3 regions of the Alkalimarinus coralli genome follow, and region 2 is predicted to be linked to each of the others. Evidence: predicted binding sites of a transcription regulator. Region 2 holds the regulator's gene; each other region holds the start of a gene.

Region 1 (4,435 bases), 1.2 Mb from region 2:
AACAGACATAACTATTGCCCCCACTAAACAGTAAAATAAGTCAGCTATTTAACACCGTCAACTACAAAGCGTATAACTGACCTATTTACTGTATCGGCAACTACAGGCAAAGTTTTTCCTTTTTCCTGTAAATAAATGTAACTTGTTGCCGGTTTTACACCTTAATGTTAAATAAACTTAGTGGCTCATCCTGTTGCAAGTCCTGCGCCAACCTCAATGCCACATCATCAGGTATTTGTCTGACTACTTCTGAAGTCTGACGATCAACAACGGTTATCACAGTTTTTCCAGATGAATCGTCCGTCTGAAATTCAAGGTCTCGTTGCACATTCTGAATATAGTCATTCAGCTTGGTCACCGCTCCCTCTAACTGTTTATCCTTTTGCTCCTGACTCTGTTCACCACCCACCTTATTAACATTCTCGGCTGATATGGTGTTAACAGAACCATTCGACTTATCGGATACCGTGGCTGCCTGCTGGGGTTCCTGCTGAGGTGAAGACGCAGACGACCCAGCCCTGGTGGCCAGATCCAAACTACTTAACTTAACGTCATTCATAAAACACCTCTACTCTAAGATCTCTAATAACTAAGTGAAACTTAAAATCCGGCTTTAGCGAAGTGCACTAAAGCCGGTCAAGTTATCGCTTAACTATTATCCCAGTAGTGATAGCACCTGCTGTGGACCAGCATTAGCCTGGGCTAAGATTGAAATACCCGCCTGCTGTAGAACCGAAGATCTGGACAGTGCAGCGGTTTCTGCAGCAAAGTCAGCATCCTTGATTCGAGAATTTGCAGCTGACAAGTTCTCAGAGTTGATCTGGTTTGATGAGATCGTGTTATCAAAGCGGTTTTGGATCGCACCCAAGTTTGCACGCTCGGTGTTAACCTGTGTTAGCGCGTTATCCACTGCCTGGATAGCAGCATTCGCACCAGCAACCGTACTGATATCAACATCTTTCAGCAACGTACCAGACTCAGAGCCACCGTAAGTGCCGACATTTAGGCCAACATTTTCAATATCTCCAGTTTCTGTACCTAAGGTAAATGAGCCTGCTGATTTAAGCACCACACTTGCGACATTTACACTATCAACAAAACCTTCATCGTTAGCAGCACCACCACCGGTAAGCTCTATATTACGTCCATCTTCAGCTACTAACTTATAGCTGTCACCATCCAACACCTCAGCTCTCACACCAGTCTGGCCAGACTTCGCATTGATAGCATCAATAGCGTTAGTTACCTTAGTCGCCACATCTGAACCAGCAGCAATATCAATAGTGACGCCATTAATACCTATCTGCCCAGCTGTGGTTACAGTAATGTCGCCAGAATAAATTGTATTCTCGCCAGCTTCAGCAGTAACTCCTGTGGTATCAGAAATCCGGTTTATCGCTGCAGCTACCGAGATAGCACTCGCATCTGAATTTGCGGTCGATGCAGTATCATCTGACGCAAAAGACTGACCTACAGTCGCTCCATTAATTGTTAAATCACCAGAAACCAATGCAACACGGCCACTTGCTACCGTATCCGCATCACCAACGACACCACCATTTACTCCACTGAAACTTCCCTCTTCAAAACCAGCATTATCTATATCACCCGTTGTAGAGGTAATTTTTATATCTGACCCATCAGCACTCGTAAGTGTGACATTTCCCGTATAGACCTCTTCAGCGCCAGCAGCACCACCGGCAGCCATACCAAGAGCAGCGGTAGTTACAGTCGCCTGACCAAGCTCAATGTTTCTTCCATCTGCTGCACTTAAATCGATTCGGAAGCCGTCATCAGTAGTAACTACGGACGCAGTTACACCTGTTGCATCGGATTTAGCATTCAAGGCATCGGCCACTTTACCCAGCTCATTGCGCACGCCTTCTCCTGCAGTAGCGGCCCCAACCTGAATATCGATGGTCACGCCGTTAATAGAGACATTTCCGGCAGCAGCCGTCATATCCGCAGTGATAGAGGTACCTTCAACAGTATTCTCCGCTGCTGTAGCAGTAACGCCAGTTTGGTCACTTACCGCATTAATAGCAGCAGCCTTAGCAATTGCACTAGATGCCTGCTTAGAAGATGAAGTAGTATCAGCTGCCGCAGATGATGCTCCAACTGCCACTCCGTTAATGTTCAAATCACCAGCAACCAGAGCAGTTGTTTCTGCCGCAACACCTACAGTTAAAGCAGCCTTACTGATATTTGATGTTATACCTGCTGTTTCGGCACTACCTAATGTAGATGTAGTTACTTCCGCAATGTTTACATCAATGGTTTCACCCACGTTTGCACCCACCTGGAAGGTTTGGGCCTGGAAGTCACCATTTAGCAGCTTAACGCCGTTAAAGTTAGTCTGATCAGAGATACGGCCAATCTCATCAATAATCTGTTTTGCTTCGGCGTTTAGGGCTTCACGGTCAACATCAGTGTTGGTTGCGTTAGCAGACTGTACCGCCAGCTCACGTAAACGAGATAAGTTAGTGGTAATCGAGTCCAAACCACCTTCAGCAGTTTGCGCCAGCGATACACCATCACCTGCGTTTCGTGTTGCAACATTCAAACCACTAATCTGTGATTCAAAACGAGTTGATATAGCCAAACCTGCCGCATCATCTTTTGAACTGTTGATACGTAAACCTGAAGACAAACGATTCAATGCTTGTGCATTATCTGACTGAGCATTGTTCAGATTACGTTGTGCGGTTAGCGAGTTAATATTGGTATTTATAATTTGTGGCATAATGTTTCTCCTAGAACCTTCATCAAACAAGGCGCTCTCGTTATTGAGTTACCATATCTCCGCGCCACATCATTAAAAACGTAAGCCGTCGAATGGATAGATACTTGCCTTGTGATGTTTAACGGCACAAATTTGGCGACCTTTAATTTTTAATGTTACGGAATGTAAAAGTAATTGACCCTTGCGTTAAAAACAGCTTTTAAAATAAAAAAAATATCTATAAACCATTGAATTTAAAATATTTAATTACTTTAGTATTTTTAAAAATATTTCTATTTTTTTACCTATTACTCTAAACACTGCTCACACACAAAAGCGGCAATTCACCGCCAAAAGACCGGCAACTTTTCGTATTTATCAGCCCTGTCCTCTTCCCCTTTAAGCCACTCACAAAAATATAAACGCTTATTTTTCATACAGATGCATCATTATTTAAGAAACTGGCACACCACATGCTTTAAGGCTGTTAAGCGCAGATACGGTGTTCTGAACCTTCATCAGTATCGGAATAAAAACTTTAAAGCAGCCGGTAGTTGCTTAACCCATTTAGGGAATGCTGTCCGCCGGTATAGAAGATAAGCAGGAGGGTATAATGCCTCAAATCATCAATACCAATATTGCGTCTATCAACGCGCAGCGAAACCTGAATAACTCTCAGGGTGACTACAATACATCACTTCAACGTCTGTCTTCTGGCTTACGCATTAACAGCGCTAAAGACGATGCGGCGGGGTTGGCAATATCGACTCGTTTTACCTCTCAAACCAGAGGGCTAGATGTTGCCATAAGAAACGCGGGCGACGGTGTTTCGCTTTCACAAACAGCAGAAGGCGCTTTGGGCGCAATGACAGATAACTTGCTAAGAATTCGAGACCTGTCACTTCAGTCTGCCAACGCAACCAATAGTGCAGTTGACCGAGAAGCGCTTAATACCGAAGTTCAGCAGCTAAAAGATGAAATTCAGCGTATTGCTGAACAGACTAACTTTAACGGCACCAAGCTGTTAGATGGCACCTTTGAAGATGTGACCTTTCAAATTGGCGCAAACGAAGGCGAAAGTCTTACCTTTGGCATCGCTCAAACAACTACTGACGTTTTGGGCACCGCCAAAACAGACGGCATTACCTCAAACTCTGAAGTAATACCGACCATAACAGGCACAGCCCACGCTCTCGCAGCGGGAGACTTAGTGATCAACGGCATCGCAGTGCCAGCATCAACCGGTGTAGATGACAGCTTTTCTAATGTTGATAACGAGAAGAGTGCCATCGCTAAAGCCGCTGCAATAAACAAAGTCAGTGAACAAACCGGCATTGAGGCGATCGTTAACGAAACCTCCATCAGCGGCACAACAGGTTTCACCAGCGCTGACCGTGCAGGCACGCTTCAAATAAACGGAATCGATATTGCCGTATCAACTGCTGCGGGGCTTTCAGTCAGTGTAAACCTCGAAAACGTTGCTGCCGCCATCAATGAAAAGTCTGGCCAAACTGGCGTTGTGGCGACCTTTAATGGCAACCCAACAACAGGAATATCGTTAACTGCAGCGGACGGAAGAAACATTTCAATAACCGGTGACGGAACAGTCAACTCTAGCGCTTATGGTTTGCCTGCCAGTTTGGGCACAGGTGCAACAACAGATGCAACAAACTCAAACACCTACTTGGGTACTTACACGCTCGTCTCTTCTGC
Region 2 (4,435 bases):
TTGTCTAATACGCAAGGCCGGATACATAATACCGGGCGCGCCAATGAGCTAACTTCAATGTATTTTGGCAACACAGCCTGAAATTAAGAACATAAAACAGTATCCTCTGCTAAACTGATGAAAAGTTTAGTTGTTTTATAGCTATCTAAGTGAATAAAATGTCTGTTTTTTGATCGAATTGGCCGATTGAGAAAACATATATCGCTTCGTTTGTGATAACAATAAAAGTAGTTTATTTCAGCTAAAGCGGTTAAGCGTTAAATAACGCTGCGGCACAAAGAACTGAATAGTTTCAGCCGAAGCATGCCTTTTCCGTTAAGAGCAATAAGATAGTCGTAATAAATGAGATCGTAGTGAATGGCACTGACTTAAGCTTGTCATCCTCGCGAACGCGGGGATCCATAGGGTTATAGACTCCGTTCCAAATGGATTCCCGCCTGCGCGGGAATGACAGTACAGAGTCATTATGTTTTAGGTAAGTGCCACTAAGATCGTAGTAATAAATGAGATTGTAGAAATAGAGCAAATTGCAGTAATAGGGGATAAACACCTGTATGAGTAATTCAAATCCAGTCCAGGTTATTGCTGTTACAGGCGGTAAAGGCGGTATTGGCAAAAGTAATGTATCGATTAACCTAGCTTTGGCGCTCTCCTCTATGGGGCGAAGAGTCGTGGTGCTTGATGCGGACTTGGGGTTGGCAAATATTGATGTTCTCTTGGGAATTACTTCGAACAGAAATTTAGCAGATGTTCTTTCAGGTGAGTGTGGCTTGCGAGATGTGATGGTCGAAGGCCCTGGGGGAATTAAAGTTGTCCCAGCTTCATCCGGGACTCAAAAAATGGTCTCCTTAAGCCCCTTGGAGCATGCTGGCTTGATTAATGCGTTTAGCGAAATCTCAGGCGATTTGGATGTATTGGTTGTGGATACAGCCGCAGGTATATCTGACAGTGTGGTTAGCTTTTTGAGGGCCGCACAGGAAATCGTTGTGGTGGTGGTTGATGAACCGACTTCAATTACCGACTCCTATGCGCTTATTAAATTACTAAACAGAGATTACGGAATTCATCGCTTTAGAGTGTTGGCTAATATGGTCAAAACACAGCAGGAAGGCCGTCACCTTTATTCAAAACTCGTTAAAGTAACAGATCGTTTTCTTGATGTTGCCCTTCAATACGTTGGTAGCATTCCATTCGATGAGGCAGTTAAAAAATCAGTTCAACGTCAGCGGGCTGTATTGGATGCTTACCCTCGTGCAAAAGCTTCACTAGCCTATAAGTCGTTAGCGCAAAAAGCGGATAGCTGGCCTTTGCCTTCGTCACCGAGAGGGCACTTGGAGTTTTTTGTTGAGCGTTTGGTGCAGGCGTAAATTATTAATTTATGGCATTGGTACACGGCCAAATGATGTATAGTGATTCGAATATTGAACGGGCTGATAGTCTGGTTCGGCAGCACGCGCCACTGGTGAAGCGTATCGCTTATCATCTGATGGCAAGGCTTCCGGCAAGCGTGCAGGTGGATGACCTGATCCAGTCCGGTATGATGGGGCTGTTAGAAGCCTCTAAAAAATATGAGCCATCAAAAGGGGCATCGTTCGAAACCTACGCCGGGATTCGAATTCGTGGTGCCATGATGGACGAAATTCGCAAAGGAGACTGGGTTCCCCGGTCTGTTCACAGAAATACCCGTAAGATATCTGAAGCGATCAAAGCGGTTGAAGACCGTGAAGGTCGTGATGCAAAAGATCATGAGGTAGCGGCAGAGCTCGACATGGACTTAGACGAGTATTATGCCTGTATTAAGGATAGTGCCAGTGGAAAGCTATTTAGCTTTGAAGAAATTCTGGAAGGGGGAGAGGGGGCTGTTGATCAGTTGGCTGCATCCTCTGAAACGCCTTATTCAGAATTGCAAGATGACGCGTTTAAAGAGGGGTTGGTGCAAGCAATAGCCTCACTACCCGAACGAGAACGATTAGTGCTATCGCTCTACTATGATGAAGAGCTAAACCTTAAAGAGATTGGGGCGGTGCTTTCAGTGAGTGAATCACGAGTTAGCCAAATACACAGTCAGGCAGCATTGCGCTTAAGATCTAGGTTAATAGAGTGGCACTAAAATTGACATGCTTATAGCTGCTTGAATTTTTTAGAAAAATGATAGCAGTTATTTTGCTTAACATTAAAAAAAACTGGATACCCGTCGAACTCAAGCTAGACTTACATTCATACCATGAGCCTGAATCGAGTTCTGGCTTGTTAAGGGTTCCAGCTTCGGCATTTTGGAGGTCGACTTGGATAAAAATATGAAAATCCTGGTAGTTGATGATTTTTCGACTATGAGGAGAATTATAAAAAACCTGTTAAGAGATCTGGGCTTTACAAACGCTGATGAAGCGGATGACGGGAATACTGCATTGCCAATGCTTCAGACAGGTAAATATGACTTTCTCGTGACAGATTGGAATATGCCTGGCATGACGGGTATCGAACTGCTTAAGGCAGTAAGAGCTGATGATAATCTGAAAGGTTTACCCGTACTGATGGTTACTGCTGAAGCGAAGCGGGATCAGATTGTTGCTGCAGCTCAGGCGGGTGTAAATGGTTATGTTGTAAAGCCGTTTACTGCGGCGGTGCTGAAAGAAAAAATTGATAAAATCTTTGAGCGTATCGATTCTTGAGCGCAGGTTAGTGCATGACAAATAAAGAAGAAAACTCGCAGGATATGGCAGGATTTGAAACGCAGCTTAAAAACCAGGCCGCTGATCTCAAAGATTTGGTTGATTCCGGTAACATTTCAGAAGCGTTGAAAGTAATCTCAGACTTAAATGCCACCCGAGATCAAAGTCTTTACCAGGAAGTTGGGCGGTTAACGCGAACCTTACACGAATCAATTAGAAATTTTCATATTGATACGGCAAGAGGGGCGGGTCAGGAAGAGCTTTCCAAAATTGATGATGCGACTGATCGCTTGTCTTATGTTGTCGACATGACCAATAAGGCTGCAAATAAGACCTTAGACCTTGTAGAAGAGAGTATGCCTATTGCTTCGGAAATGAAGGAAGAAGCAGATATTCTAAAAGGTGATTGGGCAAAACTACGTCGCAGAGAGATGAAGCCTGAAGAGTTTCGTCAGCTTTATAAACGTATGGACTTGTTTCTTGATAAATTAAGCAATCAATCGGATAAAGTTTATCGTAATTTGTCCGACATATTGTTAGCACAAGATTTTCAGGATCTCACCGGTCAAGTCATTAAGAGAGTGACAGGGTTGGTGCAGGAGGTGGAGGAAAACCTAGTAAGCCTAGTGGCTATGGCCGGTAAGGTAGATCAGATTACAGGTACCGTTCACGAAGGATTAGAACAAGAAAAAGAAAAGAATATTGAACGTGGTGAGGGGCCTCAGATGAACGCGGAAGAACGTGTCGATGTGGTTTCGAGTCAGGATGATGTGGATGATTTACTCTCCAGTCTAGGTTTTTGAGGAGTGCTTGCATGGGGTTTGAAGCGGATGAAGAGATTCTCCAGGACTTTTTAGTCGAGTCAGGTGAAATTCTCGAGCTTCTGTCAGAACAACTGGTGGATTTGGAGCAGAATCCGGATGATACGGATTTGCTTAACGCGATATTTCGTGGGTTCCACACGGTGAAGGGCGGAGCTGGTTTTCTACAGCTTGATGCGTTAGTTGAGTGCTGCCATGTGGCAGAGAACGTCTTCGATATTCTTCGAAATGGTAAGCGTACAGTTACTGCCGAATTGATGGACGTGGTACTGCAGGCGTTAGATGCCGTTAATGAAATGTTCGAACAGTGCAGAAATCGGGAAGAGCTGGTTCCCGCAGACCCCGCTTTGATTCAAGCGCTGGCAAGGCTTGCCGTTCCTGAAACTGAAGGCGAGCGAGCATCTGAGGCTCCAGCCACAGAGACAGCTCCCGACATGAACGAACCCCCCGTTGAGCAAAGCTCTGTGCAGACTGAAGATGACGCTGAAGAGAAGGGCGACATTACCGACGATGAGTTCGAACAACTTTTAAGTGCACTCGATGCGCCTGAAGGCACTACGGCTGCGGAATCTACACAAGCCTCAACTGCTTCTTCCAGTGACAATGTTGAGTTGTTTGATGAGGCTCCATCAACAGGTGGCTCTGACGATGAAATCACTGATGATGAATTTGAAAAACTGTTGGATGACCTGCATGGAGCAGGTAAGCATGGCAGCATAGAAAAAGCCGAAAAACCTCAAGAGCCTGATTCAGGCGAAATTACTGACGACGAATTTGAAAAACTGCTGGATGACCTGCACGGAAAAGGCCAGTTTACAGGCGAAGTTGCGGGTGGCGGTTCAGTGTCACCCTCTCTCTCTCCCTCTCCCGAAACAGCTGCAGCGGGTGACTCTGACCTAATTGATGACAGTGAGTTTGATAAACTCCTTGATGATCTTCATG
Region 3 (4,435 bases), 960 kb from region 2:
TTTACGTAGCTCGTCCTGAGTTTTTATCAATTGCTCCTGCTCATGGTTCAGTAACAGAATGCGTAAGAAATTTTTTCTGATCTCGAACTCCATTCTACCATTCACAATCAGGCTGATTATGGTGACGAATGAATAGATAAAAAGTATTTCCGTAACCTGTTCGTGGGATATGTCGGTCAATAAGGTGATAGCAAAGACTTGAGAGGCGAACATTAAAATGGTTGCGGGCAGGGCATAGCTAAACCCGACACGTATAACGTTACTTATAAAGAAAATTGTGACTATGGGGCCAAACTGGTAATGATAATGCCCACTGTTGGCCGCCAAAACGCCAATGAGTACCAATGAAAGATGAATGATCAAACCACCGACACAGAGAATAAGCTGTTGCCAACGGTAAGAAGGGTAGTAGTACGTAAAGCATACCATCGATAGGATAATGACAGCGCCTAACGCTCGAATGGTTGCAACTTGGCTGAATATTTCGGGGATTACCAAATGGTCCGCTATCAAAAAAATAACAAGCCCCAGCCCCCCAAGAATAGGGTATAAACGGTTTTCTAACTGGTAACTCGAAAGCATATATTGAATATACTTAGCTTCAACGATATCGCTAAACCGGTAGAAAAAACGCTTTCTGAAAAGGTATGCCTGAGCCTCCTGAATCAGCTTAATGGGTAAATTAATATCCTGAATTTTAAATGACAATGACTTTTCCTGATGGTATCGGCTGAAGATGCTTTATTTGGCTCTCGAACAGTTATTATAGAATACTTTTTTAAAATGGAAGTTCTACTAACTAACTGATTTACAAAAATATTGTTTTTTCATTTTTTTGCCCTGTATCAAATCGAAAACTGTACTTACATTTCTTAACTAATCGACAAGCTTATCCTGTGTACAAAAACCGCAATACGTACCATTATTCGTGTGGGATCAATACAAACTCAAACACGTTAGAGGTCGGGGATATGATAGCTACAAAAACAAAACAACTAGACAAATCCCGTCTTGGTCGGTTACTGGTTAATCGGGGTTATATTACTGAACAGCAGCTTGATAGCGCACTGGCTCAGCAGAAAAGGACTGGTCAAAGATTAGGTGAGGTGCTGGTTTGCCAAGGCTTGATTACAGACCGAGACCTGGATCGAACGCTAAAGCATCAAAAGCGTTATCGTTATACGGCTGCATTTGTAGCTATGGTTGTAACGCCACTTCAGCCTATGGTTGCGTTTGCCGCTTCAACCCAGACAAGCAACGCCAGCAGTGATGCAATAGCTGGCGAGCAGATTAATGCATTTAAGTCCAAAACTGGCATGAAAGCCCTTGATGATGACTCGTTGGCGGGTGTGACAGCGCAAGGTATCACTGACGACATTCAAAACTTAATGCAGATGGTTAACAACGAAGAGAAGCCAGATTCTGTTAAGGTCTTAAAAAACCTGACGAACGTGTTTGTTCCGGTGACTAATATGTTGGCGTGGGATTCAAAGGTAGAAGGTGTCGTTTATGATACCAGTAAGCCTGGTTTTGAAATGCTCGAACCTGGCAAGATGAAGTTGGCACTCCCTACTCATATTGACAAGATTAGCCTGGAAAATATCAGAGTCGCAGGGGCTGGGCCAACAAGTGCGTCGTTCGGAAGTGTGTATATGAGTGATATTAACTTCTCTGCCGATTCTTCCGTAACCATAACGGTAAGATAATAAACGCATAAGGAGTATTCTTAGTTTCTGTCTCTGTAGTTTAAAGCTCTCAGCAGTCGAGAGACCATTCCAAAGCAAACAGACATTCTAAATTAAAGGCCTGGTCAGTAAATTGATCAGGCCTTTGCTATTGAGTTAAGCCCACCAATAGAGCTTTCTTTGCCTGATGAACCGTAAAGGTTGGGTTTGTTATGCTGCCCTCTCACAATATCCATTAGCTTGTTAACGCGCTTAAGGGAGTGGCTGACGACCTTTCCATTGATGGTGTTTTGATCTTGACAGAATCTTAGCCCTACATTCACCTTTCTCCACAATGCTTGTAGTTCCGGGTCAGGAATATCGGCGATTACTTTTTCAAATTCACCCTTTCTAATCTGATGGCCGGCATCAATGAATAGTTTGGCTTTTTCTTTAGCGCGATGCTCGATGGACTTTATTCGGGAGGATTTTTCGCTGGTTAGTAGCTTGAGAGAGTCGTTAGAGCGCTCTTTTAAAGCAGTGCGCTCTTTGTTTAACAGTTCGCTTAAGCGGGTAAGGTCTTGAATATCTTCTTGCAGCAGAGTCTTGAGTCGATCAATTAAAAGCGGCATAACTTACTTACTCTCAGAAAATGTGTTTCTCCATATCAAGCATTTTCTGGGCCACATTTTCAGGTGAGACAGTATAGCTTCCGTCTTCTAGGGCCGCGCGTATCTTGGCCACTTTATCTGAATCTACCTCAGGTAAGCTTTTCAAGCTCGCTTCAATTTGCTGAAAGTCTTTTGCTTTGCCACTGAAACTTACGCTTTCACCTCTTTTTTCAGTCGGTGCCTGCTGTTTGTCCTGTGCTGAGTTGTCAACTTTTTGACGAGGCTGCTGAGTTTCAACACTCCTGCTTTGGGAGCTACCCGGTCGGTTCGGGTTTATTCCGTTAATGTCGATTGCCATGATCGTAAACCTTTAATTAATAGACTCTGCTTAACTTATCGACCAAACTTTTAAGAACTTTAATAATAAACGTTATTTTATTTCAACGACTGCAATTTAACTATCGAAATAAGCCGCCTCGCTTCTATAATAACATCTGTCACAGGTTCTGTTTATTGGTTTCTGACTCGCTTTAGATAATTCAGTTTGATTGACAACGCATTACATCGGAACAACAACCTGCCCCTTTGATATCACCGTTGCCCTAACGACTCGTTGAGATTTTTTATTTTTCACCGGTATTTGTTGGCCCAGTTTGCCGTCACTCATCGCTGTGCCCATCATCTGAACGGATATCGTGTCTGATAGCGCGCTTATAACAACGGTGTCGCCTCGCGCAACCACTTTAGGGGGTAGTAGCAGCCCTGGATAGAAAACGTCACCGGCCTGGATTGATCGTCGTAAAAGCATTCCTACGATGTTTTGTTGATTAACAAAGTAGCCTTTTCGAAACTTATTGACTTGAATTTCAGCGCGTTCCAGGTCGGACTTTTTTACCCTTTGGCCCCGTGGCAGCGTCTGGCTTGCCACCCAGACCTCTTTGTATATATTAATTTCAGCACCGACAAATATTGACCATCGCTTTTTATCACTGCAAACCACTTTTATTGTATTTTTGTTTCTCTCCAAAGGGTCGCCCTGAAAGGTAAAGGAAAGAGGCGTACTGCATTTTGTGAGATTCAAACGCGGATCAATGTTGCCGATTTTATAATTGGAGCGGTAATTTTTTTCCGAGGCGAGTGTTTGGCTATATTCATCAAGAAAAAAACGGGTCTCTTGAGAAGCCCATTCGCTAAAAGTAGATGCATTAACAGGTGTGATGCTGAAAAGTAACAATAGAACTAAAATAGCTCTGCGAACTTTTAAAAAATGGCCTATGCTAATGAGAAGTAAGCAGTATTTGTCTAAACAAGGCACATGAACACCATTTGACATATTGAATAAGATTGTTTGTAAAGTAAGCAAACAGTGTGCCGATATAAAAAATAGCGGCCAATACGACACAATGTATCGACTATAACGTGTCAATGGACTTTAGCCGTTTGTTTGAATTTTTAGCATTCAGAAAAAAGCAGGGGATACACCTATGGCTGGTGTTTTGGATAGTGTTAACCAGAGAACTCAGCTGGTTGGCGAGAATCGACTTGAGTTGTTGTTGTTTCGATTACGAGGCGAACAGATATACGGTATAAACGTCTTTAAAGTTAAAGAAGTATTGCAGTGTCCAAAGCTCGCAATGATGCCAAAGCGTAACCCCGTGGTGAGAGGCGTTGCTCATATAAGAGGGGGAACTATTCCTATTATGGATATGGGAATGGCGACCGGGCAAGCACCTATACCTGAAGACCAGATAAACAGTAGCTTCGTTATTATTACCGAGTACAACCGTAAAACTCAGGGCTTTCTAGTCGGGGGCGTTGAGCGTATTGTTAACCTGAACTGGGGGGAAATTCACCCACCACCAAAGGGGGCAGGTAAGGAGAATTATCTGACTGCTGTGACTCAGTTAGATGACAAGTTGGTTGAAATTATCGATGTTGAAAAAATTCTCGCAGAAGTATCCCCTGTAGAAGACACCGTCACAGCAGGGATTATTACAGAAGAACAAACAGAAAAGGCGCAGCGTTTTCGGGTGCTGGTGGTTGATGATTCTTTGGTCGCCCGTAAACAGATCCAAAACTGCTTGCAGGCTGTAGGGTTTGAGGTCATCACTAAAAATGATGGTCAGCAGGCGCTCAACTACCTGCGTGAGCAGGCGGAGG

What was found. Region 2 encodes FliA, which starts transcription of late flagellar genes. Its sites were predicted from a motif close to CTAAAGNTNNNNNNNNNNNNGCCGATA; they were not measured.
Region 1: the regulator FliA is predicted to act here: its motif matches at 2,863-2,889, upstream of MY523_RS09975 (flagellin N-terminal helical domain-containing protein).
Region 3: the regulator FliA is predicted to act here: its motif matches at 2,670-2,696, upstream of flgM (flagellar biosynthesis anti-sigma factor FlgM).

What each region holds. Positions count from the first base shown of each region.
Region 1 is NZ_CP096016.1:2,256,594-2,261,028, forward strand. Features, by position in the region: gene fliD (flagellar filament capping protein FliD) at 1-9, opposite strand, end outside; gene MY523_RS09970 (flagellar protein FlaG) at 155-559, opposite strand; gene MY523_RS09975 (flagellin N-terminal helical domain-containing protein) at 656-2,743, opposite strand; gene MY523_RS09980 (flagellin N-terminal helical domain-containing protein) at 3,336-4,435, shown strand, end outside.
Region 2 is NZ_CP096016.1:1,086,533-1,090,967, forward strand. Features, by position in the region: gene flhF (flagellar biosynthesis GTPase FlhF) at 1-81, shown strand, start outside; gene MY523_RS04820 (MinD/ParA family protein) at 555-1,367, shown strand; gene MY523_RS04825 (RNA polymerase sigma factor FliA) at 1,379-2,110, shown strand; gene cheY (chemotaxis response regulator CheY) at 2,286-2,672, shown strand; gene MY523_RS04835 (protein phosphatase CheZ) at 2,687-3,475, shown strand; gene MY523_RS04840 (chemotaxis protein CheA) at 3,487-4,435, shown strand, end outside.
Region 3 is NZ_CP096016.1:2,047,461-2,051,895, reverse strand. Features, by position in the region: gene MY523_RS09095 (GGDEF domain-containing protein) at 1-708, opposite strand, end outside; gene MY523_RS09090 (cyclic di-GMP-binding domain-containing protein, MshE-related) at 972-1,706, shown strand; gene MY523_RS09085 (flagella synthesis protein FlgN) at 1,823-2,296, opposite strand; gene flgM (flagellar biosynthesis anti-sigma factor FlgM) at 2,310-2,633, opposite strand; gene flgA (flagellar basal body P-ring formation chaperone FlgA) at 2,835-3,590, opposite strand; gene MY523_RS09070 (chemotaxis protein CheV) at 3,760-4,435, shown strand, end outside.